DNA from 2 places in the Salinicola sp. V024 genome. Region 1 is predicted to be linked to the other one. Evidence: predicted binding sites of a transcription regulator. Region 1 holds the regulator's gene; the other holds the start of a gene.

Region 1 (15,286 bases):
CCTCGGCGCATCGCTCAGGCATGTTTGAGATGGAAGGATTTGGGCCGCGTCAGGGTGTCGTAGCCCAGCCGTGACAACGAGCAGCCGCGCCCCGACTGCTTGACCCCGGTCCACGCCAGTTCCGGGTCCAGGTAATCGCAGCGATTGGTGAACACGGTACCCGCCTCGAGCCGCGCCGCCAGCGCCTCGCCGACGGCGATATCGCGGGTGAAGACGGCCGCGGTGAGGCCAAAGTCGCTGTCGTTCATCAGGCGCACCGCCTCGTCGTCGTCGGCCACCGTCATGATGCCTACCACCGGTCCGAAGCTCTCCTCGCGCATGACCCGCATCGAGTGGTCCACGTTGGTCAGCAACTGGGGCGCCAGATAGGCGCTTCCCGGCGTGGACAGGGGATACTCGCCGGGGTCGATCCACGCCTTGGCCCCGGCGGCCACCGCTTCCTCGATCTGCCCGCGCACGAAGTCGGCGGCGGCGGGCCGAACCATTGGCCCCAGCGTGGTCCGGGGATCGGTGGGATTGCCCAGCTCGAGCTGGCGCACCCAGGCTACCGCCCGCTCGATGAACGCCTCGCTGATGTCGCGATGGACGTAGATGCGCTCGATCCCGCAGCAGCTCTGACCCGAGTTGAAGAAGGCGCCATCCATGACCCCGTCCACGGCGGCGTCCAGATCGACATCAGCACGGATATAGGCCGGATCCTTGCCCCCGAGCTCGAGGCCGGTGGCGATGAACCGCCCGGCGGCGTTGCGCTCGACCATCGCGCCACCGCCGACCGAGCCGGTGAACGAGACGTGATCGATCCGAGGATCGCGAATTAGCGCCTCGGTGTCGGCATGGGCCAGGTGCAGGAACTGGAACACCCCCTCGGGCAGGCCGGCGGCCTGGAACGCCTCAGCGATTCGCTCGGCGCACAGCGGCGTCTGCGCGGAGTGCTTGAGGATCACCGCGTTGCCGGCCATGATCGCCGGCACGATCGCATTGACGGCGGTCATGAAGGGGAAATTCCACGGCGCCACGATCAACGACACGCCCAGCGGCTCGCGGGTGATGTAACGGGTGAAGCCCGGTTTCTCGGCCAACCGGATCGGCGCCAGCGCTGACTCGGCCAGCGCGATCATGCCCCGGGCGCGCTCCTCGAACCCGCCGATCTCCCCGCCCGCCGCGGCGATCGGCCGGCCCATCTGCCAGGTCAGCTCCTCGGCGAGCCGGTCGCGCCGCGCGACGAAGGCATCGACCATCGCCGAGCAGTGACGCGCCCGGGTCTCGAGCGACGTCTGGCGCCATTCGCGCTGTGCCGTCACGGCACCCGCCACGCAGGCCTCGATGTGCGCCGCATCGGCCAGCTCGCGTTCGACGTAGACCGTTCCATCCACGGGGGAAATCGTGCGTTGTAGGGTCATGATCCGGCTTTCTCCCTCTCAGTGAAGTCGCGTAGGAAACCTTGAAGACGCGTCATGAGCGAACGCAGGTCGCCCACGGCCGGAGCGCAGGATCCGGAGCCTACTCCAGTAGGTGAGGAATCCGAGCACCGCCCGTGTGCGAGATGCGGAGCGCAATAGCGTATTCATGGTTTCCTCAGATGATCTCGAAGTACCGATCCAGCTCCCAATCGGTTATATGCTGCCGGAACTGACGCTCCTCCCACTCCCGCGTGGCGGCGAAATGCTCGACGAAGGCGTCGCCGAACAGTGTCCGGGCGGCGTCGCTCTGCCGCAGCCGTCCGGCGGCCTCCCAAAGTGTCCGGGGAAGCATCTGATGGGGCGGATGGGTCAGGGTGTAGGCGTTGCCCTCGACGGCCGCGTCGGGTTCGAGGCGCTGCTCGATACCGTAGAGACCGGCGCCGATCGCCGCCGCCAGCGCCAGATACGGGTTGGCATCGGCACTGCCGAGGCGATATTCGACCCGCTGGGACTTGTCCGACCCAGGGATGACGCGCAGCGCGCAGGTGCGATTCTCGACGCCCCAGGTGGCTTCGGTGGGCGCCCAGAAACCGGGAATCAGCCGTGAGTAGCTGTTGATGGTGGGCGCGAACATGGCTAGAAACTCCGGCATCAGCTTCTGCTGCCCGGCGACGAAGTGGCGCTGGGTATCGCTCATGCCGTGGGGCTTGTCGGCATCGAAAAAGGCGGAGTGACCGCTGTCGCGCTCGTTCAGCGAAAGGTGGATATGCCCGCTCTGGCCGGGATAGTCCGGCGACCACTTGGCCATGAACGTGGCCATCAGGTTGCGGCGCTGGGCCCATACCTTGGTGAAGGTCTTGAACAGCGCGCCCTTGTCGCCCGCCAGCAGAGCGTCGTCGACGCCGATCGCCGCTTCCAGCACACCGGGGCCGGTTTCGGTGTGCAGGCCCTCGATGGGGAAATCCATGGTCTCCGCCAGCGCCAGCAGCTCATGGTAGATCTCGCTGTGCACGGAGCTGCGCAGCATCGAGTAGCCCATCATGTCCGGGGTCAGCGGCTTGAGATTGCGAAAGCCCTTTTCGCGCACCGACTCCGGCGTCTCCTGAAACAGGAAGAACTCGTACTCCAGCGATCCCTGCACCTCGAACCCCAGCGACTCCGCCCGGGCCAGCACGCGCTTGAGCAGGCCCCGCGGGCAGATCTCGCTGGCCGCGCCGTCGAATTCCGCCAGGAAGAGCAGCATGTCGCCCTCGAACGGCAGATCGCGACAGCTCTCCGGCACGATCTTCAGCGCCGCGTCCGGGTAGCCGGTGTGCCAGCCGGTGTACTGCACGTTGTCGTAGAGTTCGTCCTTGCTGTCCCAGCCCAGCACCACGTCGCAGAACGAGAACCCCTTGTCGAGCGCATCGAGAAACTTGTCGCGCTGCATGTACTTGCCGCGCATGACGCCGTCCATATCGAACATGCCCACCTTGACGTGGCTGAGACCTCGCGCCTCGACGATCTTGCGCGCCTGCTCGACGGTGCTCACTGCTCTGGCTTGCAGATGACTCATGACCGTTCCTCGCTGACTGTGGGGATGACGCTCAGGGTTTGGCCGCGCGATCGGTACCACCGGCGCTGCGCTGCTGGTCGCGCTGCTCCATGGCGAACTCCTCTTCCGGCGACAGGATCAGGCGGTGGCGACCGACCAGTGCAAAATAGAGGATGCCCACCGCCAGCCAGGCGGCGACGCCGATCACGCCGATGCGATAAGTCCCGTCGCTGAGCTGGAAGTAGATCGTCACCAGCGCGATGACGATGGTCGCCCAGGCGCCCGGATTGCCGAACGGGCTGCGATAGGGACGCTCGATGTGGGCATGGTGCTTGCGCAGCAGGATGAAGGAGGCGGCCTGGGCGATGTAGGAGCACATCGCCCCGAACACCGCCATGTTGAGCAGGGTGCCGCCGATCACCGCCGAACCCTCCTGCATGCCGAAGGCGAAGAAGCATATCAGCATGATCACCATGCCCATGATCGCGCCGCTGATCATCGCCACGTGCGGCGTCTTGCGGGTGCCGTGGGTCACCGACAGGAAAGTCGGGAAGTAGCCGGCGCGGGAGAGCGAATAGATCTGCCGCCCCTGGGCGAAGATGATGGTATGGAAGCTCGCGATCAGCCCGATGATCGCGAGCAGCGACAGGAACTTCGCCGTGCCGCTGCCGTAGATCGCCTTGAAGCCATCGAGCAGCGGCTCGCCGGACTGCCCCAGGGCATAGGCGCCGACCCCGACCACCGAGGGATTGAGGAACAGGATCATCGCCGCCGAGACGATCAGCGTGGTGATGCCGAGCAGGATGCCGCGCGGCATGTCGCGCCGCGGGTCGACCGACTCCTCGGCGGCCAGCGGCAGCTGCTCGATGGCCAGAAACAGCCATACGGCGAAGGGCATCGCCGCCAGCGCGCCGCCGATCCCCATCGGCAGGAACGGGCCATGGCCGCCCTCGAGCTCGCCGCCGCCCGGCGCGATGTTGAGCGCCCAGGTCGAGAAGTCGAGATGGGTGAAGGCGCTGAACCAGAACACCAGCAGCACCGCCAATGCCAGCAAGGTGACGGAGAGCGTCACCTTGAACGAGAGTTCGACCCCGACGATGTTGAGCCCCACGAAGACGATGTAGCCCAGCAGCCACCACACTGGCTGGAACGCCGGCCCGGTCTCGAAGATGCCGCCCAGATAGGCGCCGATGAAGAAGACGATCACCGCTGGCGTGAGCACGTACTCGACGTTTTCGCACAGCCCGGTGACAAAACCGCCCCAGGGCCCCATCGAGGAGCGCGCGAAGGAGTAGGCGGCGCCGGTATGCGGCAGCGCCGGCGACATCTCGGCGATACAGAACGTCAGGCCCAGATACATGATGGCGATGATCACGGTGGCGATCACCATGCCGCCCCAGCCCCCCGAGGCGAGCCCCAGATTCCAGCCCGAATAGTGGCCGGAGATCACCGCGCCCACCCCCAGCGCCCACAGCGACCAGGGCCCGGCGTGACGGCGCAGGCCGCGTTTCTCGAAGTACTGGGTATCCTGCTGCTTGTAGGCGATGCCACTGGCGGGTTTATCGTGGTTTGTCATTGTTGTCTCCACTGGATCGAGTCATCCAACGTCGCGATCCGCTGCCGTAACCGCTCCGAATCTTCCCCGAGTCCCCTCGAGTGGCGACGGAGCGACGCCGGCATCGTCTGACCGCGTCCGCTTCGAGTCTGATCACGATGCGCGCGGAAAGGCAATCTCGATCAATGCCACCCAACGCGACGCTATCGGAAAAATCGATAGCGACCGAAAAGCGACCCGGGACTGTCGCGATCGAATCAGTCTATCCGCACCTGCTCGGCGACCTGAGGCAGGTGATGGCGAAGTTCGGCGAGAAAATGACGCTGTAGCAACCGCCGCGCTTCCGTTGCCAGCTGCACCGGCAGGTCGCGCAGCTCCTCGCGGCGTGCCACCAGCGTCAGCTGGCGAATCAGCGGCGCCAGCGGCAGCGGCTCGATGCGAAGATGCAGCCGGTCGAGGCCGGCCTGATAGAGACATAGCGGCGTGGTGATGGTCCAGCCGGCCCCGCCGTCGACCAGCCGCAGCAGGGCAAAGGTGTTGTCGAGATGCAGCTTCGCCGGCAGCTCCACGCGGTTGAGACGCAGATGCCGCTCGATGCTCTGGCCGATCAGCGACTGCGTGGTATAGCGGGCGAAGTCGAGCCGTCGCGACAGCGCCGGCAGGCTGTCCACCGGCCCCGTCCAGTCGCCGGGCAGCACCAGCACGAAGGGCTCGGCCAGCAGTGCATGGCGCTCGAGGCCGTTGTAGTCCTCGAGCTGGTCGTCGGAGATGATGATGTCCACGTGGCGCGTGAGCAGCGCATGGCCGTGCATGTGGGACAGCCCGGTGGTCACGGTGTAGTCGCTGGTGTGGCGGCGTATCGCGGCGATCAGCGGCTGCCCCACCGCGGTGGCCAGGGAGTCCACCAGCGCCATGCGCACCTGATGCAACTGACGAAAGGCGCCGGAGTCGAGTTCGCGCCGGGTCGCCCGCGCGGTGTCGAGCATGCGGCGGGCGCGATCGTAGAAGATGCGCCCGGCGGCGGTGGGTTCCAGCGGCCGCGCATGGCGTTCGATCAACGCGATGCCCAGAACCTCTTCCAGCGTCGCCAGACTCTGGGAGACGGAGGACTGCTTCAGCCCCAGGGCCGCCGCCGCCGCGCTCTGACTGCCACGGTCCAGCGTCTCGACGAAGATTTCCATGCTCCGGAGATCGAAACCAAAGCCGCTGCGCATACGCGTCATGCTCCCTGCAGGAGGCCAATCGTGCCTCGAGGATACAACGACTCGAAGCCGGGAAAAGGGTGGTGTAAGGTTCGGCCCACGCTATCGACAGCCTGTCGTCTCGGAGAACTCCATGTCCCACGCCGGTTCCGACCCCGCCCGCTCTCGCGGCGCTGATTCAGCCGCCCAGACACGCGGCGCTGGTCCAGCCGCCCGCACCCGCGACGCTGGTTCAGCCGCCCAGACACGCGGCACTGGTCCAGCCGCCCAACCACGCGGGCTGGCGCGCCTGCCCGACTTCCTGCGCCTGACGCGGCTGGACAAGCCGATCGGCACCTGGCTTTTGATGTGGCCGACGCTGTGGGCGCTGTGGCTGGCCGCCGACGGCCTGCCAGATCGGGCCACGCTGATCATCTTCGTGCTCGGGGTCTATCTGATGCGCGCCGCCGGCTGCGTGGTCAACGACTACGCCGACCGCCATCTCGACGGCCACGTCAAGCGCACCCAGTCGCGGCCGCTGGCGACCGGACGCATCAGCGAGAAGGAAGCCAAGATCCTGTTCGCGGGCCTCGTGGTGCTGGCTTTCGTGCTGGTCTGCCTGACCAATCTCGCCACCGTGCTGCTCTCCTTCGTCGGCGTCGCGCTCGCCGCGATCTACCCGTTCATGAAGCGCTACACCCATCTGCCCCAGGTGGTACTGGGCATGGCGTTCTCGTGGAGCATCCCCATGGCGTTCATGGCGGTCAGTCGCGACGTGCCGCTGGAAGCCTGGCTGTTGCTGGTCGCCAATGTCGCCTGGACCGTGGCCTACGATACCCAGTATGCAATGGTCGATCGCGACGACGATATCAAGATCGGGATCAAGTCCACCGCGCGACTGTTCGGCCGTTGGGACAAGCGGATCATCGGCCTGCTGCAGCTGGCGACGCTGATACTGCTGGCCTGGATCGGCGTGGAGCAGACGATGTTGGGCGGATTTTTCTGGCTGGGGCTGGCAGCGATGGCGGCAACCTTCGTCTATCAGCAGTGGCTGATCCGAGAACGCGAGCGCGACGCCTGTTTCCGCGCCTTCCTCAACAATTTCTGGTCGGGGCTTTTGCTGTTCGCGGGGCTGGTGCTGACGCTGTGGCCGCCGGTCTGATGGAAACGAAACCGACCCGACTGGCACCCCTGTCATATCGCTGTCATATTTTCACGATGTAATCGTCACCGTTCTGTCACGGCCGGAAACCATCCACAACGCGTCAATCGCATCACGCGGCATGGTCATCCGGCGGCTCACCCGAGGCATGCGCATGAGCTCCAAGACCGTACTCATCGTTGACGACGAAGCACCGATCCGCGAGATGATCGCCATCGCCCTGGAAATGGCCGACTATCGCGTGCTCGAGGCGGACAACGCCCAGACCGGCCACGCCATGGCGCTGGACCAGAAGCCCGACCTGATTCTTCTCGACTGGATGATGCCCGGTACCAGCGGCATCGAACTGGCACGCCGGTTGAAGCGCGAGGAAGCCACCGCCGAGATGCCGATCATCCTGCTCACCGCCAAGGGCGAGGAGGACAACAAGGTGCAGGGGCTGGAAGCCGGGGCCGACGACTACATCACCAAGCCGTTTTCGCCACGCGAGCTCGTCGCCCGGCTCAAAGCCGTGCTGCGCCGGGCGACACCGCCAGGCATCGAGGAAGCGGTCGAAGTCGAGGGATTGCGTCTCGACCCTTCCAGCCATCGCGTCACTTCCCACGGCGGCGCGCTGGAGATCGGCCCGACCGAGTACCGCCTGCTGCAGTTCTTCATGACCCATCAGGAGCGCGCCTACACCCGCAGCCAGTTGCTGGATCAGGTCTGGGGCGGCAATGTGTACGTGGAGGAGCGCACCGTCGACGTGCATATTCGCCGGCTGCGCAAGGCGCTGGGTGAAGCGCATCAGCATCTGGTCCAGACCGTGCGCGGCACCGGCTACCGTTTTTCGACTCGGGAGTAAGTCAGCAAGTGCGCTACTGGATCAACGAACTGTGGCGTCTGGGTTACATGCTGTTCGGACTGGGCGCGATCGGCCTGCTGCTCGGCGAACTGGGCCACAATTTGCTCGCCGGACTCGGCTGGGGGCTGGCCGCCGGGCTCGGGCTCTACGTCTTCCTGCATTTGCGTCACGTGCGCAAGCTCTATATCTGGCTGCTGAAGAACCCGCGCGAGGCGCCACCGCCCGGTACCGGCGTGTGGGGCGACCTGTTCGACCGCCTGTACAGCTACCAGAAGGCCCAGACCCAGTTGCAGGGACGTCTGCGCGATATCCTGCGGCGAATCCAGGACTCCTGCGAAGCGATGCGCGACAGCGTGGTGATGCTCGACTCCCGAGGCGACCTCGACTGGTGGAACAGCGCTGCCGGCGACATGCTGGGCCTGCAGGCCGACCATGACCGCGGCCAGCCGATCACCAACTTCCTGCGCGATCCGCGCTTCATCGCCTATTTCGAGTCGGGTGACTACCGCGAGCCGCTGCTGATTCCCTCGCCGGTTCAGGCCAATCACAGCCTGCAGTTCCATCTCACCCTGTTCGGCGACAACGAACGCCTGCTGATGGCCCGCGATGTGACCCGGCTGCATCAGCTGGAGATGATGCGTCGTGACTTCGTGGCCAACGTCTCGCATGAATTGCGCACGCCGCTGACGGTACTCGCCGGCTATCTCGAGACCTACTCGGATCATGCCGGCCAGCTCCCCGAACGCTGGCAGCGAGGGTTCGGCCAGATGCAGGCGCAGACCACGCGCATGCAGAATCTGGTCGAGGATCTGCTGCTGCTGTCGCGCCTCGAGATCGACAGCCCCAACAATGATCGCGAAACGCTGGACGTGGCGACGCTGCTCGCGGGCATTGCCGCCGATGCCCGCGAGTTGAGCACCGAACGTCACCAGTTGACGATAGAAGCCGAAGAGCCGCGGCAGCTGCTGGCGAATACCAAGGAGATCCGCAGCGCCATCTCCAATCTGGTGTTCAACGCCGTTCGCTACACGCCGGAGGGCAGCACCATCACGCTACGCTGGAAGCCGTGGCACGACGGCGCCGCCATCGAGGTCGAAGACGATGGCGACGGTTTCGACCCCATTCACATCCCGCGCCTCACCGAGCGTTTCTATCGCGTCGACAAGGGCCGCAGCGCCGACACCGGCGGCACTGGCCTGGGCCTGGCCATCGTCAAGCACGTGCTGCTGCGCCACGAGGCGACGCTGGAGATCGTCAGCCGCCCGGGGCTCGGTGCGCGCTTTCGCTGCGTGTTTCCTGCGTCGCGTCTGGCAGCGGCTCCCGCTCGCCCGACTTCGGTATCGCCCGATACGCCGGCCTGACGCTCCCGCTTTTCGGGTTTTCCGCGCTTCCCTCTCCCTTCCCTCTCGATTGTCTTTCGCTCTTCTCTCGCTCTTCTCTCGCTCTCCTCTCAATCTGGATCGTCATCGGCCGATAGTGGATTCCTCTAAATCATCTAAATGAATCGCACTTCTCACGATCAACAAGGATCCCCCCGATGACGATGCGGCAGAAACTCTGGATTACGGTCGGCCTGATGTGGCTGGGCATGCTGATTTTGGTGGGCTGGATGGCCCTGGAGAAGCGCGAGACGCTGATGGCCGAACGCGTGAACAGCCTCAAGAGCTTCGTGGGTAGCGCCCAGACGCTGGTCGAGCGCTATGCCGAGCGCGCCGCCAACGGCGAGTTCTCCACCGAAGCTGCCCAGAACTTCGCACGCAGGAATCTATCGGCGCTGGATCTCGACGGCAGCTATGTCTATGCCTTCGACAGCAATATCCATCTGGTCTATCACCCCAAGCGTGAGATCGGTAGCGACATGAGCGACTTCCGCGACGATAACGGGGTCTATTTCTATCGCGAACTCAAGGCGCTGGCGGACTCGCCCGACGACGGTACCCTGGAGTACACCTCGACCAATGCCGACGGCGAAGACGTGTCCCGCCTCAACTACGTCCGCTACGTGCCCGAGTGGGACTGGTACCTCGCCGCCAACGTCTACATCAGCGACATCCAGCAGGCGTTCTGGGCCGGCGTACTCAAGATGAGCCTCATCGCCGGGGTCATCGGGGCGATCATCACGCTGATCATGGGCTGGGTCATCCGTAACGTGCTGGGCGATCTCGGTGGCGACCCGCGCCAGGCCCGCGATGCGGTCAAGGATATCGCCCAGGGCGATCTCACCACACCGCTGAACGTGCGCTCGGGCGACGATCGCAGCCTGCTCGCAGCCATCGAGGGGATGCGCGCTCATCTGGCCGCATCGATGACCGATATTCGCCACGCCTCGACCACCATTACCGTCGGTGTGGGCCAGATTCACAACGGCAACCAGGATCTGGCGGCGCGGACCGAGCAGCAGGCCGCGTCCATCGGCGAGACCGCCTCCAGCATGGAAGAACTGACCCAGACCGTGCGCCAGAACGCCGACAACGCCCGCCAGGCCAGCGGCCTCGCCGGCGAGGCGCGCACCACCGCGACGGAGGGCGGCGAGATGATGGATCAGGTCGTCTCGACCATGCAGGGCATCACCGACAGCTCACGCCAGGTCACCGAGATCGTCGGCGTGATCGACTCGATCGCCTTCCAGACCAATATCCTGGCGCTCAATGCCTCGGTCGAGGCCGCACGGGCCGGCGAGCAGGGCCGGGGTTTCGCGGTGGTCGCCAACGAAGTGCGCACGCTGGCCAGCCGCAGCGCCGATGCCTCCCGCGAGATTCGCCAGCTGATCGATGCCTCCAATCGCAAGATCGATGCCGGCTCGGAGATCGTGGCGACGGCAGGCGACACCATTCGCCGCGTCGTCCAGTCCGTGGCCCGCATGACCGATCTGATCGAGGAGATTTCGGTCGCCTCCGGCGAACAGTCCAACGGAATCGATCAGGTTAACGAAGCCGTGGTGCAGATGGATCAGGTGACCCAGCAGAACGCCTCGCTGGTACAGCAGGCTTCCGCCGCCGCCTCCACGCTCAACGCGCAGGTGGCGACGCTGGAGCAAGCTCTGGCCGGATTCAAGGTCGCCAATGTCGAGTATGGCGACCTGATGACACGCTACCGTTCGTCGCCGACAGCGGCCATGACATCGGCCACGGCCACGACATCAGCCACGACATCAGCCACGGCGGCGTCATCGACGCCCAAGCTGGCACCGATCCCAGCGCCGAGTACGGCATCGCCTTCCCGACCGGCACGAGACGATAACGACAACTGGGAATCTTTCTAGGTCGGGGACAGAACCTGGCTCGGATCCAGGCGCTCGTTGCCGCCACCGTTCCCCCCGCCACCGTTTCTCCCGCCATCAGATCGGGTTATGGTGGCGGCATCCCGCGATACGGAGCTTCACCGGTGCCGACGACCCTGCCGACAACCCCCGCTTTCTTCTCCTGGCGCCGCCTGGTCGGCGCCACTGCCTTTGTGCTGCTGTGGTCGTGTGCCATCGCCGGCGTTCGCGCCGACACCGCTCGTATCGATACCATCCCGATCACCTTTCCCGATAGCGTGCAGCAAGGCTCGATGGTGATCGGTCGCGTACCGCCGGGCAGTCAGGTGACAACGGCCGGGCACGATCTTCGCGTCACCGGCTATGGCACCGTGGTGTTCGGGGTGGGCCGCGATGCCAGCGGCGCCGAGACCGTCGATATCACGACGCCCGACGGGCGCAGTCGCCAGATATCGGTGGCGATCACGCCGCGGGACTGGCCGATCGAGCGCATCGACGGCGTGCCGCCCAAGACGGTCTCGCCGCCACCGGAGATCGCCCAGCGTATCCAGCGCGAACAGGCCGCCGTGAGTGCCGAGAGGGCGCGTAATGACGATCGGGTGGGCTTCGCCCAGCCTTTCATCTGGCCGGTCAAAGGCCGCATCAGCGGGCGCTTCGGCAATCAGCGGATCTACAACGGCACGCCGGGGTCAGCGCACTCGGGGATGGACATCGCCGCCGCCGAGGGCACGCCGGTCAAGGCGCCGGCCAGCGGCGTGATCACCTTTGCCGACGACCTCTATCTGACCGGCGGTACCGTGCTGCTCGACCACGGCTACGGTATCAGCTCCAATTTCCTGCATCTGTCGCGGATCGATGTGCAGGTTGGCGACAGCGTCGAACAGGGCGAGGTGATCGGCGCGGTGGGTTCCACCGGCCGCGCTACCGGCCCTCATCTGCACTGGGGCATGAACTGGTTCGATACCCGGATCGACCCGCTGCTGGTACTCGAACGAACTCAGTAGGCGCTGGCACTCGAACGGACTCAGGGGTCGCTGGGCTCAGCCGGTCTCTCTCTTCCAGTAGCCCGTCACTAGGTGCTGCCCCTTCTGCAGCCCAAACTCCTGTTTGAGGCGCTTGCGCAGGCGCTGGCTGACATCCGCTTCGCCGGCAAACCAGACGAACAGATCGTCACGGGCCGCGGGCATCGCCTCGACCACCGCCGAGGCGAGCTGCTCGCTGGGTGCGTGGCCACGGCAGCGGTGACGCCAGCTGACACGGCAGTGATCGGAAACGGGCAGGTCCAGCTCATCCACCGGCGATTCGACCTCAAGCCACGCCTCGACCTGCGCGCTGGTCGGTAGCGTCTCCAAAAGCCGCGCAATGGCAGGAATGGCGGTTTCGTCACCGGCCAGCAGATAGTGCGACGCCGCGGCGACGCCCCGCCCATAGGGGCCGGCCATGCCGCAGACGTCGCCGGGTTGGGCGCGACGGGCGAAGTCACCGCCGGGCCCCGGCGCCTCGTGCAGCAGAAAGTCGATCTCGACCTCGCCGCTGGCGACGTCCAGGCGACGAATGGTGTAGTAGCGAATCTCGGCGCGCTGATCCTCCGGCGGCCACTGTGTGCCGCCTTGCGCGGTGGGCCGCGGCCACTGCGGGTGTTCGATGCCGGCGGGTGGGAAGTGCAGGCGTACGTGCCACTCTTCGGAATGATCGAAACGCGCCAGATCCTCACCGGTCAGCCTCAGCCGGCGAATGCTGGGGCTAAGGTCTTCGATTCGCGTTACCCGCATTTCGCGGAAGTTGGCGAAAGTGGGCGCGGCGACGACATCGCCATGCCAGTGCAGCGGCAGCGCATTCTCGCCGGCAAACAGCGACACGTAGTGTTCGATGATGCTGCGCAGCGTTTCCAGCCCATCCCGCGTCGTCGCCTCGGCTTCGAGATGCAGGCCGACCCGATTGATCGAGAAGCGCGCCTCGCCCCCCGGCAGGTCGATCGCCACCTGGCGCTCGTCGCTACGATAGGCCACGTCGTACTCATCCAGAAACGATCTCAGGCGCAATTGAAAATTATTTACATCAGTGAGCGTTAAATTGGCATCGCAGCGCTTTGTCGTCATGTCGGGTCGTCTGGCGAGAGTGGGAACGAGAGTCGGGCAATGAGCCGGCAGGAAGCCAACGGCCTCAGCCTATCAGAAAAGGCGCGGTGGTGGGAATCAACGCAAGATGCCCCCGCTTCGGCAATGAAACCGAGGCGGGGGCATCTCGTATACTTACTCTATCTCATACCGAGACAGTCAACGCCAATGATCAGGCGGTGGCTTCGGCATAGCGGCGGTTGACTTCATCCCAGTTGATGACGTCAAAGAACGCAGCGATGTAGTCCGGACGCTTGTTCTGATACTTCAGATAGTAAGCGTGTTCCCAGACGTCCAGGCCCAGGATCGGCGTCACGCCGTCCATCAGCGGGCTGTCCTGGTTCAGGGTATTGATGACCTTGAGCTTCTTCTCCGGCGTGACGACAAGCCATGCCCAGCCGCTACCGAATCGGCCGACGGCCGCTTTCTTGAACTCTTCCTTGAAAGCCTCAAAACCGCCCAGCTCGCTCTCGATGGCTTCGCCGACCTTGCCGGTCGGGTTGCCGCCGCCGTCCTTGGACATCACGGTCCAGAACAGGGAGTGGTTGGCGTGACCACCGCCGTTGTTGATGACGGCCTGACGCTTGTCCTGCGGCACCTTGTCGATATCGGCCATCAGCTTGTCGACCGGTACGTCCTCGAGGCCAGTACCTTCCAGCGCGGCGTTGAGGTTGTTGACGTAAGTCTGATGGTGACGAGAGTGGTGAATCTCCATCGTCATTGCGTCGATCTTGGGTTCCAGCGCGTCATACGCATAGGGTAGCGACGGTAAGCTATGAGCCATGATCTAAACTCCCTTTCGTGAGGAGGCATTGCCCAACGCGGGCGCCTCTCGGGTGAATCAAAATAGTGAGCAACGGGCCACAGTGTCAAGCGAGCTCGAGCACTGTTCGGCTATGCCCAGATTATCAATCACCTTGATTTTGAAAGATTTTCCGAAGCGTCGACAACCTTGGCATCAAGGCTTCGGCAAATCTCCATGTCGTTCATTGTAGATGGCGTTGTCCACGGCGACTTTCAACCCCGGCCCGGCATTTTGTTGCCACGCGCTCGCTCTCGCGGACGGCATGTCCTCAGCGGACGACCGGGACCATGGAGCGGTAGTAGCGATCCCACAGCATGACGCCACCGGCAACGCCGCCGGGCAGCAGAATCAGGTTGAGCACCGGCACCCAGGTCGCCACCGACATGCAGGCGCCATAGGTCAGCGTCGGCCACCAGCGCGCGCGCAGTCGGCGACGCATGTCGGTGAAACCGACCTGGTTGTTGTCCATCGGATAATCGAGATACTGAACCGCCATCATCCAGGCCGAGAACGCCGCCCACAGAAACGGCGTGATCAGATTCAGGCCCGGCACGAAGCCCAGCAGGAACAGCAACGCCATGCGCGGCAGAATGTAGCCCAGCTTGACCAGTTCACGCCCCAGCGCATCCACACCGGATTTGACCAGACCGCGCTCGTCGCTCGGCGGCCGCCCGGTGACTCGGGTTTCCACTTTCTCGGCCAGAAAACCGTAGAACGGCGCCGCGATCAAATTGGAGACCAGCGTGAAGGTGAAGAAGACGATCAGTGCCAGCGCGACCACCAGCAGCGGCCAGATCAGCCACTCCAGCCAGATAAGCCAGCTGGGGATCTGACCCATGCCGTAATCCAGCCAGCCGCCGAAATTCTCGAACAGATAGAAAAGGGTGCCGCCGTAAAGCAGCAGATTGACCACGATGGGGCCAATCACGTAGCGGCGCAGGCCAGGTTCGAAAACCAGGCGCGTGCCTTCGATAATCGCTTTTAGGGGATAGATCATGCCGAATCCGCCGACCAGACAGTATGTTGCGTGATCGACACGCTAACACAGTCCCGCCGATGTCGCGCCAATGCGGCGACAGCCAGTGCCGCCCCTGCTGCGGCGCTAGCGACCGCGCAGGGCTTCCGCGTCGAGCTCTTTCTTCGAGGTATGGCGAATATCGTGGCCCTTGACCAGATAGATGACATGCTCGGCGAGGTTGTCGGCGTGATCGCCGATCCGCTCCAGCGCTCGCAGGACCGTCATCACGCTCAGCACGCCGCCGATGGAGCGCGAATCTTCCATCATGAAGGTCGCCAGCGAGCGCATGGCGGTGGTGTATTCGCTGTCCACCGAGGCATCTTCCTGAACCACTTTCAGCGCCAATTCGGTATCGAAACGGGCGAAGGCGGTGAGCGCATCGCGCAGCATATGGCCGACGTGCTCGCTGAT
Region 2 (15,286 bases), on a different contig from region 1:
AAGTACATCGCCCAGTGCGAGGAGCGTCACGGTGTCGAGGCGGTCGAGCAGCTTCTCGATGCCTGCCATGCGCTGCAGAACTACGGCGTCGATCGCTACAAGCGGCCCTCGTCGATCTCCGCCGAGGAGGAGGCGCGCCGCCAGGAGGACCGCGAGGCGTACCTGCAGACTCAGGTCAATCGACTCTGGAGCACGATCCCGCTGGCGGTGAGCGAGCTCGCCCGGGAGCCACTGCACGACCACGAAAACGACCCCCTGGGCCTGCATCGTCATGGCCGCTACCCCAGCGAACCGCAGGAGAACCTGCTCTATTTTCTCGAGAAGAACGCGCCGCTGCTGGAGCCCTGGCAGCGCGAGATCGTGCGCATCGTGCGCAAGCTGGCGCAGTATTTCTATCCCCAGCGTCAGACCCAGGTGATGAACGAAGGCTGGGCGACGTTCTGGCACTACACCCTGATGAATCGGCTGTACGACGATGGCCAGATCGACGAGGGCATCATGCTCGAGTTCCTGCAATCGCACACGTCGGTCGTCAGCCAGCCGGGCTTCGACAACCCCTACTTCAACGGGATCAATCCCTATGCGCTGGGCTTCGCGATGTTCAGTGACATCAAGCGTATCTGTCAGGCGCCGACCAGCGAGGATCGCGAATGGTTTCCGGATATCGCCGGCAGCGACTGGCTGGAGACGCTGCATTTCGCGATGCAGAACTTCAAGGACGAGTCGTTCATCCAGCAGTTTCTCTCTCCCACCGTGATCCGCAATCTGAAGCTGTTCAGTCTGGTCGACGACGACCGTGACGATAGCCTCCAGATCGAGGCGATTCACGACGACCGCGGCTATCGACGCATCCGCGAAGCGCTGAGCGTGCAGTACGCGCTGTCGGCGCGGGAGCCCAATATCCAGGTCTGGGAAGCCGATATCCGTGGAGACCGCTCGCTGACGCTACGTCACGTGCAGGATCGGCGCCGTCCCCTGGGGCAGAGTCTGTTCCCGGTGATGCGCTATCTGCATCAGCTGTGGGGATTTCCTATCAAGCTCGAATCGATGGAAGGAGGCGACGTCGTGCGCCGCTATCAATGGCCGATCCCGGAACCGGCGCGAGAGTCGGCATGAGACCGAGATCGCTCCGGCGCAACGGAATCGGGCCGGCTGGCATGGGCCTCAGGAGTCTTCGCTCGTCCAGCTGCTGCACCAGCCCTGGCTGGCGACTCGATGATCGGGAAACAGGCCGCAAACCTGCGTCTCGGCGGTGAAGAACTCGCAGTTATCACAGCGCTGTCCCGCTCGGTAGGCGTCATGGTCGCTCGCTTCTTCGGCATTCTGGACATAGTCGAGCGCGCGGGCCGGGTAGGATTCGGGGTCGAGCATCGATTTCTGCTGGGCCAGTGCCGGGACGGCCTGCCACCCCAGCAGCGCCAACCCGGATGCGCAGACGCCGCGTTGCAGAAACCGGCGACGCTTGATATCCGTCACGCCGTTCTCGGCATTGGCGTGACTCTCCTGTCTCATTTTCATTGCCCTCTCCTGGATCGACATTCTGCGCCTCGCCGTGGTGACGCTCGTGATGTCCCGTCGCTGAAATGATCTCTCCCCGGAAATTATGCGACGCGGTGTGGAGCGTCCACAACCGATTGGCGGGCCCCGCCGAGTGGACTTGTCGGGTTGCAAGCCAGCGCTGATCAGATCGATTGCTGGCTATTGGTGCGACGAGGCGATGGGTCACGGAGCTGATATACTCGCGCCATCAACTTCACTACTGGGCCGCGGATCGCGAGATTTGGCGCGCTGGGCAGGCCGATAGCCGGATCGGTGGCTGGCTCGCTGGGCTGGATCGATAGGAGAGGGAAATGCAGAACGCCGTTATTCTGATCAATGTGGAAAAAGGCCGAATTCGTGGCGTGGCCGAGCGTCTGGCGGATCTCGAGGGAATCAGTGAGGTTTATTCGACCTGCGGTCGCTACGATCTGATCGCCATCGCTCGCACCCGAGATTTCGAATCGCTGGCCGCGCTGGTGACCGAGCGGCTGATGGAGGTCGAAGGCATCCGCGATACCGAAACGCTCAATGCCATGCAGGTGCATTCGCGCCACGATCTCGACGCCATGTTCTCCGTCGGTCTCTAGGTCGGGATGGCGCGTCGTCAACGACGGGGGCTGCTGGGTCAGTTGGCTCGTTCGTCTCGGATCGGATTGATCTTCGTCGTGGTCATCAGCGGGCTGTGGTATTGGCACGAAGGCGGCGTCCGCGACCGGCTGAGCTGGATGGGTGTTCCCGACTGGCAATGGAACGACTGGCGGGGCTGGAATCGGGTGCTGCGAAACGACGGCTTTCTGGTCGGCTGGTCGGACGTGCGGGCCGAGCCGCTGTGGGTGGGCTACACGCTGAATCGGGTCGACAATCCGCATAGTCTGCCGCGCCCCGATCATTTCCAATCCGACTGGCGCAGCCTGTGGCCGATCTCCGGCGACGACTATGCCCGCAGCGGTTACGATCGCGGTCATCTGGCGCCGAACTATGCCATGGCGGTCGTTCATGGGCGCGAAGGCCAGCTGGACAGTTTCCTGATGACCAATATCACGCCGCAGCGACCCAAGCTCAATCGACAGCTATGGCAGCGCCTGGAAGAGGCGGTCATCGACGATTTCGTGCCGCGTTTTGGCAGCGTTCGGGTCGTGACCGGGCCGGTCTTCGATGACCAGCTGCTGCACCGTGTCGGGTTCTCGCAGGTGCCCGTGGGCTTCTACAAGATATTGGTCGTGCCGGGCAAGACGCCGAAAGCGCTGGCATTTCTGATGCCGCAGGACGTCACGGGCGACGAACCGCTGGCGCGGTTCGTGATCACCATCGACGAAATCGAGGCTCGAACCGGGCTGGACTTCTTTCCGCAACTGGCTGATCCGATCGAGCGTCAGTTGGAAGGAAAGGTGGAAAAGAGCGGTTGGGGGCTGGAAGCGGTCTCGACTCGGCCCGGACGCTATCAGTAGCCGTGGAATGGAGTCGGCGCTGAAGGTTGCCGATGTCGGCCGCTTGGCAAACCGGTCGTCTACTCGCGAATTCATCGAGCCAGCGACGATCTGGATGCAAAGAACGATCTGGATGCAAAGAACGATCTGGATGTAAACAAGGGTCGGAAACGACGAAAAATCAAGATGGGAAAGCGTTACGTCAAAGCCGTCGTTCGCAGGGGGGAGTGCTGCCGACTATTACATGACACGTGGTGCCCAGGAGAGGACTTGAACCTCCACATCCGTAAGGATACTAGCACCTGAAGCTAGCGCGTCTACCAATTCCGCCACCTGGGCGTGTCATGTATCGGTGTTGCCAGGAGTCTGAAGAACTCCCTTGGAATGGTGCCCGGAAGAGGACTTGAACCTCCACGTCCATAAGGACACTAGCACCTGAAGCTAGCGCGTCTACCAATTCCGCCATCCGGGCTTATCCGGCCTTGTGCGTTCGAAACATCCATCGCCGGAAGCGATGGTGCCCAGAAGAGGACTTGAACCTCCACGTCCATAAGGACACTAGCACCTGAAGCTAGCGCGTCTACCAATTCCGCCATCTGGGCCAAGGCGCGATGCATGATACCGGCTTTGCGTCCGAATGCAAGCGTCCGATTGTCGGCGATTTATCCTCCCGAACCTTGTCGCTGCGGCGTTCCACCGTGGCTCTTCGTCAACGCTATTGTCCCGTTTGCGCAGTGCATGGTTGGGTCGGGCAGGCGTGACCGCTATACTTGGTGCATGAATCCCAAAAAATTGAACGGCTCAAGCCGCCTGCCGCGTGAATTCTCTCCACAGCCCAAGCCCAGTAGGCTCAACGCAAGGACGATGGTTGCATGACTCATTGGACATTGGATGACGACCCGCACGCGGCTCGTGAAGCAGACAAATATGACAGTCCCGTACCCAGCCGTGAGTACTTGCTCGCGCGCCTTGAAGAGTACGGCAAGCCGATTACCCACGAAAACATGAGTGCCATGCTGGGGCTCGAAGATGACAACCAGCTGGAGGCGGTGCGTCGCCGGCTCGCGGCGATGGAGCGCGACGGTCAGATCCTCAAGGATCGCAAGGGCGCCTACGCACTGATCGACAAGCTCGATCTGATCAAGGGGCGCGTTCAGGGTCACCGGGACGGCATGGGTTTCCTGATTCGCCATGACGGTGTCAAACCCGATCTGGTGCTGCCTCCGCGTCAGATGCGACGCGTGTTCAACGGCGACGTGGTACTGGCGCGTATCAGCGGCCGGGACCGGCGTAACCGTGCCGAGGGCACCATCGCTGAAGTGCTGGCGCGCAATACCCAGACGCTGGTCGGCGTGTTCCGTCAGAATACCTCCGAGTTCGCGGTCCTGATTCCCGAAAATTCGCGGATCAGTCAGGAGGTCATCATCCCTCACAGTGTCAGCGGTGGGGCGAAAGACGGTCAGATCGTTTCGGTCCGGATCACTCAGCAGCCGGAGACCCGCAAGCAGCCGGTCGGCGAGGTGGTCGAGATCCTCGGCGAGCGAATGGACCCGGGGCTCGAGATCGACATCGCGATCCGCTCGCACGATATTCCTGCGGACTTTCCGCCGGAAGTCGACGATCAGATCGCCGGCATGTCCGCGGAGGTGAAGGACGAGGACAAGGCCGCACGGATCGATCTGCGCGAGATGCCGCTGGTGACCATCGATGGCGAAGATGCCAAGGATTTCGACGACGCCGTCTGCGCCTGGAAGACCAAGTCCGGCAGCTGGAAACTGGTCGTCGCGATCGCCGACGTCTCCCATTATGTCCGCGGCGGCAGCGCGCTGGACAACGAGGGCTACGTTCGCGGCAACTCGGTCTACTTCCCCGGTCAGGTGGTGCCGATGCTGCCGGAGCTGCTCTCCAACGGGCTCTGTTCGCTCAACCCGCACGTCGATCGCCTGACCATGGTCTGTGAGATGAACATCTCGCAGAACGGCACCATCAGTCGCTACAAGTTCTACGAAGCGGTGATCCAGTCGCATGCACGGCTGACCTACAACCAGGTCGGCGCCATGTTGCAGGAGCCGGACAGCGAGGAAGGGTCGGCGCTGCGCGAACAGTATCGCGAGCTGGTCCCGTCGCTCGAAAACCTGCATGCGCTCTACAAGGTGTTGCGACAGGCGCGTGACGTGCGTGGCGCCATCGACTTCGAGACCACCGAGACGCAGATCGTCTTCAACGACGAGCGCAAGATCGAGAAGATCGTCCCGCGTAGCCGCAACGACGCCCACAAGCTGGTCGAGGAGTGCATGCTGGCGGCCAACGTGGCCACGGCGCGCTTCCTCGACAAGCATGACCTGCCGGCGCTCTACCGGGTGCACCAGGCGCCAGCATCGGAGCGGCTCGAGAACCTGCGAGTGTTCCTCGGCGAGCTGGGATTGACGCTGGGTGGTGGCGACGAGCCGACGCCCAAGGATTATCAGGCGCTGCGCGAGGCGATCCAGGGGCGCCCGGACTTCGATATCATTCAGACCGTGATGCTGCGTTCGATGAGTCAGGCCGTCTATTCGCCCCAGAACGATGGCCACTTCGGGCTGGCCTATCAGGCCTATGCGCACTTCACCTCGCCGATCCGTCGCTATCCCGATCTGCTGGTGCACCGTGCGATTCGCTCCGTCATTCGCGGCCCGCGTCAGACCCAGACGGTCCTGCGGGCCGAGGGCGCACCGGTGGAGAAGCCTTCTACCTGGTGCCCGTACACCTTCGAGCAGATGATCGAGCTGGGTGAGCACTGTTCGATGACCGAGCGCCGCGCCGACGACGCGACGCGTGACGTCACCGACTGGCTGAAGTGCGAATTCCTTTCCGACAAGGTCGGCGAAGTCTACGAAGGCACCATCGCCGCCGTGACGCAGTTCGGTATTTTCGTGCGTCTCGACGACGTCTATGTCGAAGGTCTGGTCCACGTGACCTCGCTGCCGTCCGATTATTATCACTACGAAGCCGAGAAGCATCGTCTGAAAGGCGAGCGCAGCGGTGTGGCCTATCGCCTGGGTGACGGCGTCACCGTCCGCATCGCGCGCGTCGATATGGACGATCGCAAGATCGATTTCGACCTCGCTGATGCGGCGCCGCGTCATCGCCGCACGCCGCGCGCCCAGAAGACGGGTGGGGGCGGCGGAAACGCGAAGCCTTCAGCGAGCAAGAATCGCCCCGGCAAGCGCGAGCGTCAGGGTGGCAAGTCCGGCAGCGACGCCGTGGGTAATGACTCGACGAATGACGAGTCAACGAGTAACGGGGCGGCGAATAACGATTCGACGAACAGCGACTCGAGCGGCAACAAGGAGGGTGGCGCTCCCAAGCGGCGCTCCCGCGGGCCGCGCCAGCGCCGGGGCAAGCGATGAGTGCCGTGATCTGTCGTTCCGCGGCATGGAGTAGGTGACGCCATGAGTCGCCCAACCCATCGACGTCAAGCCGGCAGATCGCCGGATCTTCCCCGGACGCCAGACGGACTCGAACCCGTCTATGGCGTTCACGCGGTGCGCGCGCTGTTCGAACGTGGGCAGCCACCGCGAGTGCTGTGGATTCAGCAGGGGCATGCCGAACAACGTCTCGAGGCGTTGCTGCAGCAGGCCCATGCCGCTGGTTGCGAGCTGAAAAGGGTGCCGCGGGAAACCCTCGACGTGATTTCGGGTCAGGCCTCTCATCAAGGCGTGATCGGTTTTTCCGAGCCGCTGATCGCGGAGAATGAGACGGCGCTATGGTGGCGCTTCGACCAATGGCAGCAGAGCCAGCCGCCGCTTTTTCTGATTCTCGACGGGGTGACGGATCCGCACAACTTCGGTGCCTGTCTGCGCAGCGCCGATGCTGCCGGTGTCGATGGCGTCATCGTTGCCAAGGACAAGTCGGCCCCGCTCAATGCCACGGTGCGCAAGGTCGCCTGCGGCGCGGCCGAGAGCGTGCCGGTGTTTCAGGTCACCAACCTGGCGCGCTGCATGGAGAAGCTCAAGCAGGCCGGGGTCTGGATTACCGGAACGGCCGGGGAAGCCGACGCGCTGGTGTTCGATGCCGACTTCACCGTTCCCTGCGCCCTGGTGATGGGGGCGGAAGGCAAGGGCATGCGCCGTCTGACCCGCGAAGCGTGTGACGGACTGGTCAAGCTGCCGATGCAGGGCGGCGTGTCCAGTCTCAATGTCTCGGTCGCCACGGGCATCTGTCTGTTCGAAGCCGTTCGTCAGCGAGGGCGTGCCAGCTCCACTTGAGCTTGCACCCGAGGCGATCGGTCTCTACAATTGCGCGGTTCTGTGGGCAGGCTATGCTCACGGAGCGCGCCTCGTCTACGGGATGAATCGGCGGGTCAGGTGAGTCTGATCCAGGCGATTTGCCCGAGCAGAGCGTCAATTGGTCTGAATATCTGGATGGCAACGTGGTTTTGCGCCGCGACCCGATATCGACTCCTTGCTTCTCGTGGTACCCCTTCAAACGAGGGCCCGCGTGGAAGCTGCCAAACCGAAAGGAGCTAACATGCGTCATTATGAAATCGTGTTCATGGTCCACCCGGACCAGAGCGAGCAGGTCCCGGCCATGGTCGAGCGCTACACCGGCCTCGTGACCGAGAACGGCGGCACCGTGCATCGTCTCGAAGATTGGGGTCGTCGTCACCTGGCGTACCCGATCAACAAGATTCACAAGGCACATTATGTGCTGATGAACGTCGAATGCAGCGGTGAGACTCTCGACGAAATCGAGAACATCTTCCGTTTCAACGACGCCATCATCCGCAGCATGATCGTGCGTTGCAAAGAGGTCGTGACTGAAGCCTCGCCGATGATGAAGCCGGCTGAAGAAAAGAGCCGTCGTCGTGACGACAAGCCCTCCGAGCGTGGCGATCGTGAGCGTTCTGAGCGCCCCGAGCGTTCCGAAGCTGCTGAAGAAACCCACTGATTCGATTTCGCTAAGGAGAGATTCTCATGGCACGTTTTTTCCGTCGCCGTAAGTTCTGCCGCTTCACCGCCGAAGGCGTGAAGTACATCGACTACAAAGACATCGATACGCTGAAAGCCTACGTCACCGAGACCGGCAAGATCGTTCCCAGCCGCATCACGGGTACTCAGGCGCGCTACCAGCGTCAGCTGTCCACCGCGATCAAGCGGGCGCGCTACCTGGCGTTGCTGCCGTACTCCGACAGCCACCAGTAAATCCTGACCCGGTAAACCTTGACGAGGTGTCATGCTGGCATTGGCCCGTTGGATCATGCGCGGTACGCCGCAAGCGTTGGTGGCGGCCGCACTGACAGCGCTGGTGCCCTGGTTGTTCTGGTTCAGCGCCGCCGTGGCGGGTCTGGTCACGCTGCGCCGAGGCATGACCCCGGCAGCGCCGGTACTGATCGCTGCGGCGATCCCTGCCGGTTGGTGGTGGATTCAGGGCGATGCGGTACCGTTGTCCAGTATCCTGCTGGTGACGTTGATGGCGACCGTCCTGCGGGCACGCATGCGCTGGTCGGAAGCGCTGATCGTCGGCAGCGTCGTCTGCATGGCGATGGTGCAACTGGGCATCTTCGTACCGACCGGCGGTACCGGACCGCTACTCAACGAGCTGCGGCAAAGCTCGTCGGAAGTGGCCAGCATGCTGGATCAGCTGGCGGCACAGGGCATCGACACCGAGAGAATGGCGACATTGGTGATCGGCGGTGCGACCGGGCTGGTAGTGCTGTTGGCGGGGATTGCCTGTCTGGCACTCGCCAGGAGCTGGCAGGCGGGGCTTTATAACCCCGGCGGATTTCGCGAGGAGTTTCATTCGTTGAAGCTCTCGCGGCGACAACTTCTGCTGCTGCTCGGACTGATGGCGGTGGGTGTCGTATTTGCCGTCCCCGCCGCCAGTCTGTTGGCCTGGATACCGTTGCTGGTTGCCGGTGTCGCGCTGGTTCATGGGTTTATTGGTTTGAAGGGAATGAGCGGGTTCTGGCTGGTAGGCTTCTACGCCTTGCTGTTGACCACCTGGCCCACGATTTTGATTGTACTGCTGTTGGCGTTGGTAGATACCTTCGCGGATTTTCGCGGTCGACTGACACGCAGTGATTGACGAGAGGTTCACGAGAATGGAAGTCATTCTGCTCGATAACATCGGCAAGCTGGGCGATCTGGGTGACAAGGTCACCGTCAAGCCCGGTTACGGTCGTAATTACCTGGTTCCTTACGGCATGGCCGTACCGGCGACCAAAGACAACGTCGAAGCGTTCGAAACGCAGCGCGCCGAGCTCGAAGCTCAGGCTGCCGAGCGCAAGGCCCAGGCCGAAACGCGCGCTGCTCAGCTCGCCGAGATCGAACTGTCTCTGGTGGCCAAGGCGGGTGAAGAAGGCAAGCTGTTCGGTTCCATCGGTCCGCGCGATCTGGCCGAAGCCATGGCTCAGGCCGGCATCGAAGTCGCCAAGAGCGAAGTGCGCATGCCGGAAGGTCCGCTTCGTCAGACTGGCGAATATGACATCGCGCTGCAGTTGCACGCCGAAGTCACTTCCAGCGTCCGTGTGGTGGTGGTGGCCGAGTAAGTCTCGACCACGATCATTGATCGCGACGTCTGACCAAGGCACGCAGGGTTCACGCCCTGCGTGCCTTTTTCATGACCGTCGACGTGGCGGTGCTCGCGCTCGACTGGGTAGAATGAGCGCCTGAGAATTCTTGCGTGTCCAGCGCACGACATAGGATGAATGCCAAGCATGAACCAACGCGTCGACAACGATCGGGAAACCGCGCAGCTGAAGATGCCGCCACACTCGCTGGAGGCGGAGCAGTCGGTACTCGGCGGGTTGATGCTCGACAACAGCAGCTGGGACACCGTATCGGAGCGTCTGGTCGCGGACGATTTCTACCGCCACGAGCACCGGCTGACGTTCAACGCGATGGCCGAGCTGGCCGAAAGCTCCCATCCACTCGATGTGGTGACCCTGTCGGAAGCCCTCGAGCGTCGCGACCAACTCGAAAGCGTGGGCGGGCTCGCCTACCTGGCGGAACTGGCGCGCAACACCCCTTCGGCAAGCAACATTCGCGCTTACGCCGATATCGTCCGTGAGCGTGCGACGCTGCGCAAGCTGATCCAGGCCTCACGTCAGATCGCCGACAGCGCCTACTCGCCGGAAGGACGGCTCCCAGACGAGCTGGTCAACGAGGCCGAGCGGCTGGTGTTCCAGATCAGCGAGTCGCGACCCAAGTTCGGCGGGCCGATCGGCATGAGCGATCTGCTGACCAAGGCGGTCGACCGGATCGACGAGCTGTTCAACATGAAGGGCCAGATGACCGGGATCTCGACCGGCTTTCGCGATCTCGACGATATGACGTCGGGGCTGCAGCCCTCGGATCTGGTGATCATCGCCGGGCGCCCATCGATGGGCAAGACCACCTTCGCCATGAATCTGGTCGAGCATGCGGTGGTCTCCAACGACAAGCCGGTGGTCGTGTTCTCGATGGAGATGCCTGCCGAATCGCTGATGCTGCGTGTGCTGTCATCGCTGGGACGGATCGATCAGACCAGGGTGCGAACCGGCCAGCTCGAGGACGAGGACTGGCCGCGGCTGACCTCGGCGGTCAACCTGCTCAAGGATCGCCAGCTGTTCATCGACGACACGCCGGCACTGTCACCCAATGAGCTGCGCACGCGCGCGCGACGCATTGCTCGCGAGCACGGCAATATCGGCTTGGTGATGATCGACTATCTGCAGCTGATGCAGGTGCCCGGGCTCTCCGAGAATCGTACCGCGGAAATCTCCGAAATCTCGCGCTCGCTCAAGGGGCTTGCCAAGGAATTCGGCTGCCCGGTGGTGGCGCTGTCGCAGCTCAACCGCTCCCTGGAGCAGCGCCCCAACAAGCGCCCGGTGATGTCGGATCTGCGTGAGTCGGGCGCCATCGAGCAGGACGCCGATGTCATCGCCTTCGTCTACCGGGACGAGGTCTACAATGCCGACAACCCGGACAACAAGGGGTTGGCGGAGCTGATCATCGGCAAGCAGCGTAACGGCCCCATCGGCACTGTCCACATGGCGTTCATCGGCAAGTACACGCGGTTCGAGGATCTCGCCCCGGATAGCTATGGGCAGCACTATGAATAGGTCAGCGCTACGAATAGGCCAGCACTACGAACAGGTCAGCACTGCGAACAGGCCTGCATGCGAATAGGCCGAGACGTTTAGTTCGATACGGTTAGCTCGAACAGTTAGCTCGATACAAACTGAAGCGCGTCGGCATTGCCGACGTGGGAAAGACATCAAGGAGTCAAACATGGCAGGCGGTTTTCAGCGGGGGCGTCGTCAACGTACACCCAAGATCGAAGTACGCGGCCAACTGGAGAAGCATGAGCGGGAAGGACCGTTCAAGGAGTGGTTGGGGATGCCGGATCTCTACCGCCATTGGCTGACCGTCGACGGCGAGCTCTATAGCTACCAGACCGAAGACTCCGAGATACCGGTGAGCGTCGGCGACCGGGTCGTGTTTCGCTACAAGGAAGCCAAGGCGGGGAAATGGGTCGATCGCAACTCGCTGGGCAAGGCCATCGACCCCGCCGACTACCAGTAACAGAACTTTTTGAGCGAGTAAACGAAGTGTAACAGGTTGTGTCATCATTGCGTCATGTTGTTGCGCTTCCATGACGTTCATGAATCCACCTACCGCTCTGATCGCTCCGCCCTCCCTCGAGGACATTATCGCTCAACGCGATTTGAGCGTGCATTTTCAACCGATCGTCTCCGTTGTCACCGGGAGAATTCTCGCTTACGAGGCATTGTCCCGGGGGCCGCAGGGTTCGCCCTATGCCAGCCCGATCCCGATGTTCCAGGCGGCGCGCGAGCGGGGTCTGCTTGCTGCGCTGGAGCGCGGATGCCGGGAACGGGCAATCGAGAGCTGGGTCGCTACTGGACTCGACGAGCTTCTATTTCTTAACGTCAGTCCGGAAGTGCTGATCGATCCCGAGCATCTCACTGGCAAGACCCTGACCTCGTTGCAGCAGCACGGTCTCGCGCCCTCGAACCTTGTCATCGAGATTACCGAGCAGTCGCCGGGGATCGATCCCGATCTCATGGCCGAGGCCGCTCGCCACTATCAGTCGATGGGTTTTTCCATCGCCCTGGATGATCTGGGAGATGGCTATGCTGGGCTTCGGCTCTGGTCGCAGCTGAACCCCGACTACGTCAAGCTCGACCGACACTTCGTCACGGGCCTCGACGGTGATCGGGTCAAACGCCGCTTCGTCCACTCCATCATCGACATCGCGCACAGCATGGACAGTCGTGTCATCGCGGAGGGTGTGGAGCGAGAGGGAGAGCTGGATACCCTTCTCGATATGGGCGTGGATTATTGCCAGGGATGGCTGTTCGCGCGCCCCGATCCGGCCCCCCACCAGATACGCGAGTCGCTCGAAGCTAGGCTGGCGTCATTGGCTGCCAATCGTCGTCCTGCGACTGCAGCGACCGAGATCCGCCGACTCAGCATTCCTCTACCGGCGCTAGAGTCCGGTCTCAGTGTGGCGGAGGCATCCGAACGCTTCAGCCGTCTGCCCCATGCCAATGCGCTGGCGGTCGTCGATGACCATTGCCGACCTGTCGGCATTCTCGCGCGTCAGCAACTCATGGCACTGCTCGGCAAACGCTTCGGTTTCGATCTGCACGGTCGTCAGCCCATTGCCAGGGTGATGCGAACCCGGGCGCTCTGCGTGGAAGCGCATGAGCCGCTCGACCGGGTCTCGCGCAAGGTGACGGGGCGCGGGGAGACCTCTCGTGACGAGGATTTCATCATCACTGACGGTGGTCGCTATCTGGGCATGGGGCACGTCATCAACCTGCTGCAACTGTTCACCGAGCAGCAGGTTCAACTGGCCCGCCAAGCCAATCCGCTGACCCAGTTGCCCGGCAACCGGCCCATCAGGTTGGCGTTGGAAAATTATCAGCGTCAGGCGCGTAGCTTCGTCGCCTGCTATCTGGATATCGACCATTTTAAGCCCTTCAACGACCGTTTCGGCTACGCCCTGGGGATCGAATGATCCTCACGCTGGCAAACCTGGTGAGAAACGAACTGGGACGGAAAGACTTCCTGGGCCATCTCGGCGGCGACGATTTCATCTTGCTGCTGGATGACGGGGAGGATCTTCACCGCCGGCTGGCCGCCATCCAGCGCCGATTCATCGTCGAGATGCATGCGCTGGTTCCTGCCGACGCCAGAGCGGATGGCGGCTTTCATGCCAAGGATCGTTACGATCAATGGCGTTTCTTTCCGCTGGTCCGCCTGTCGATCATTGCGCTTCGCGTCGGTGCCGAGGCCAGGGTCGAGAGCTTCGGCGATCTCTGGAGTCACTTCAAGCCGGCTGCCAAGCGTGCCGATAACGGCCGTATCGTGGTAACGCTAAATCACCGATCACAACCTGCCGCGGAATTGAACGATCAATATGTCGCCGCGTCCTGAACGCTGTCTAAGAAATCGACGAGCGATAGCCAGACAAGGCTTTTAACGCCGTATAAGTAAGGGCAGGCTTTTCCAGGCAGAGCGTAGTCACAGCCCTGTCATAACCGACTGTCAGTGTGTCGCACGGGATGACAAGGCATGTCGTCCCGATCCAGATAACGATTGCATATACGATCCGCAGGAGGAAATCATGGAACTCACGGAGTTCGCGCACTATCAGCGACAGCACGAAAATTTCGAGATTCGTGTCATTGCCCATGCCGGCAGTCGCTACTATCAGGTCATGCTGGAACCGGCAGATGGGGCCACGAAAATCTTGACCCGGCGCGGCAAGCCGATGCTGTTTCGTTCGCTAGACGATGTCTACGGCGAGCTGAAGCAGGCCGGTATTCGTCGCGCCTATCTGGTTCAGCAGGTCGCCAACGACGAGATCGTCGGGCACGAAGCGCGCTATCATGACCCGCTGTTATCCCGGATGCCGCTGGTCTTCTGATCCCGCAGTTCGAACGCCGCAACCGCCACCCTTCTTCATTCATCCACCCCGTTTCCCTCCGGCAAGCTCAGAATTGACTTGCCCTGCTTTGGAGGGAAGTTTGCTTTGTCGCTGCAGCTCTCACGCAGTTCCCATGCAGCTCTCGCGCAGTTCTCTTGCCGTGTCTCGTTCAGGTTGTCATCCCGTCTCGATCCGATCCTTTCTTCGCTAGTCGTCCCGATCTTGCTGCTCTCGCTTCTCAGCGACGTCGGTAGCCATTGGCGTGATCGCCTTTGCCGTATGCGGCCTCGAAGGTGAGCGAGTCGATGAACTTTCCGGCCTGATCGAGTATCGCCGTCCGCTTGTCTTCCTGCATGCGATCCCAGCTGCCGTAGATGAGTTTCATGCGATGATTGCCGCGCAGCTGCTCGCGATGGCGATCCAGAAAATGCCAGTAGAGACTGTTGAAGGGACAGGCGTGTTCGCCGGTGACCTGCTTGACGTCGTAGCGGCAGTGACGGCAGTGATCCGACATGCGATCGATATATTTTCCCGAGGCGCAGTAGGGTTTGGAGCCGAGGTAGCCGCCGTCGGCGTAGAGTGTCATGCCCAGCGTATTGGGCAGTTCTACCCATTCGAAAGCGTCGACATAGACCGCCAGATACCAGTCGCAAAGCGCCGCCGGTGCGACACCGCAAAGCAGCGCGAAGTTGCCGGTGACCATCAGCCGCTGAATGTGATGGGCATGGGCGTTGTCGCGGGTCATCTCCAGCGCACGGCGCACGCAGCGCAGATCGGTCTCCGCGGTCCAGTAGAAGTCGGGCAGGCCGCGCCGAGCGTCGAGCCGATTCTCCCTCTTGTAGTCCGGCATTCGTTGCCAGTAGATACCGCGCACGTATTCGCGCCAGCCCAGAATCTGACGTACGAAGCCTTCCACTGCGTTGATCGGCGCACGACCCTGCTGCCAGGCCGTCTGCGCCGCCTCGCACACCTCCCTTGGCGAAAGCAGGCCGATGTTCATCGATGCCGACAATCGCGAATGAAACAGCAGCGGTTCGCTATCGCTGATGGCATCCTGGTAGGTGCCGAAGTCGGGCAGCGCCTGCGCGATGAAGTGGCGCAGGTCCGTCAGCGCCTGACGTCGAGTCACCGCCCAGTTGAACCCCTCCAGCGTGCCGAAATGATCGCCGAAATGCGCTTCCACCAGCGCCGTGACGTCCCGCGTGATCTCGTCCTGGCGGTGTCTTGGCGGAGTGGGAAAGACAAGGTCGCTATCGAGTGGCCGGCGATTGTCATGGTCGAAGTTCCACTGCCCGCCGGCGGGTTCGCCATCTTCCATCAGCAGGCTGGTACGTTGGCGCATCTGGCGGTAGAAATCTTCCATCCGGAAGCGCTTGCGCCCCTCGAGCCAATCGCCGAAATCA

Evidence for each region. The regulator PhoB, encoded in region 1, activates phosphate uptake and scavenging genes when phosphate is short. The targets are predictions, from matches to a motif close to TGTCATANNNNTGTCANA.
Region 2: the regulator PhoB is predicted to act here: its motif matches at 13,476-13,493, upstream of ACUN9V_RS11710 (DUF6482 family protein).

The regions. Positions count from the first base shown of each region.
Region 1 is NZ_JBQXYB010000012.1:69,907-85,192, reverse strand. It holds gene ACUN9V_RS15850 (aldehyde dehydrogenase family protein) at 15-1,400, opposite strand; gene ACUN9V_RS15845 (glutamine synthetase family protein) at 1,576-2,955, opposite strand; gene ACUN9V_RS15840 (amino acid permease) at 2,987-4,510, opposite strand; gene ACUN9V_RS15835 (LysR family transcriptional regulator) at 4,747-5,703, opposite strand; gene ubiA (4-hydroxybenzoate octaprenyltransferase) at 5,825-6,832, shown strand; gene phoB (phosphate regulon transcriptional regulator PhoB) at 6,987-7,676, shown strand; gene phoR (phosphate regulon sensor histidine kinase PhoR) at 7,685-9,037, shown strand; gene ACUN9V_RS15815 (methyl-accepting chemotaxis protein) at 9,214-10,938, shown strand; gene ACUN9V_RS15810 (M23 family metallopeptidase) at 11,061-11,939, shown strand; gene ACUN9V_RS15805 (SIP domain-containing protein) at 11,976-12,944, opposite strand; gene ACUN9V_RS15800 (superoxide dismutase) at 13,225-13,836, opposite strand; gene cysZ (sulfate transporter CysZ) at 14,126-14,854, opposite strand; gene phoU (phosphate signaling complex protein PhoU) at 14,960-15,286, opposite strand, start outside.
Region 2 is NZ_JBQXYB010000007.1:17,856-33,141, reverse strand. It holds gene ACUN9V_RS11795 (SpoVR family protein) at 1-1,116, shown strand, start outside; gene ACUN9V_RS11790 (high-potential iron-sulfur protein) at 1,165-1,518, opposite strand; gene ACUN9V_RS11785 (Lrp/AsnC family transcriptional regulator) at 1,851-2,126, shown strand; gene ACUN9V_RS11780 (DNA/RNA non-specific endonuclease) at 2,133-2,987, shown strand; tRNA gene ACUN9V_RS11775 (tRNA-Leu) at 3,219-3,305, opposite strand; tRNA gene ACUN9V_RS11770 (tRNA-Leu) at 3,352-3,438, opposite strand; tRNA gene ACUN9V_RS11765 (tRNA-Leu) at 3,482-3,568, opposite strand; gene rnr (ribonuclease R) at 3,839-6,355, shown strand; gene rlmB (23S rRNA (guanosine(2251)-2'-O)-methyltransferase RlmB) at 6,398-7,213, shown strand; gene rpsF (30S ribosomal protein S6) at 7,476-7,895, shown strand; gene rpsR (30S ribosomal protein S18) at 7,922-8,149, shown strand; gene ACUN9V_RS11740 (hypothetical protein) at 8,181-9,032, shown strand; gene rplI (50S ribosomal protein L9) at 9,049-9,495, shown strand; gene dnaB (replicative DNA helicase) at 9,664-11,049, shown strand; gene ACUN9V_RS11725 (hypothetical protein) at 11,219-11,512, shown strand; gene ACUN9V_RS11720 (GGDEF domain-containing protein) at 11,661-12,971, shown strand; gene ACUN9V_RS11715 (hypothetical protein) at 12,968-13,390, shown strand; gene ACUN9V_RS11710 (DUF6482 family protein) at 13,581-13,883, shown strand; gene ACUN9V_RS11705 (cryptochrome/photolyase family protein) at 14,122-15,286, opposite strand, start outside.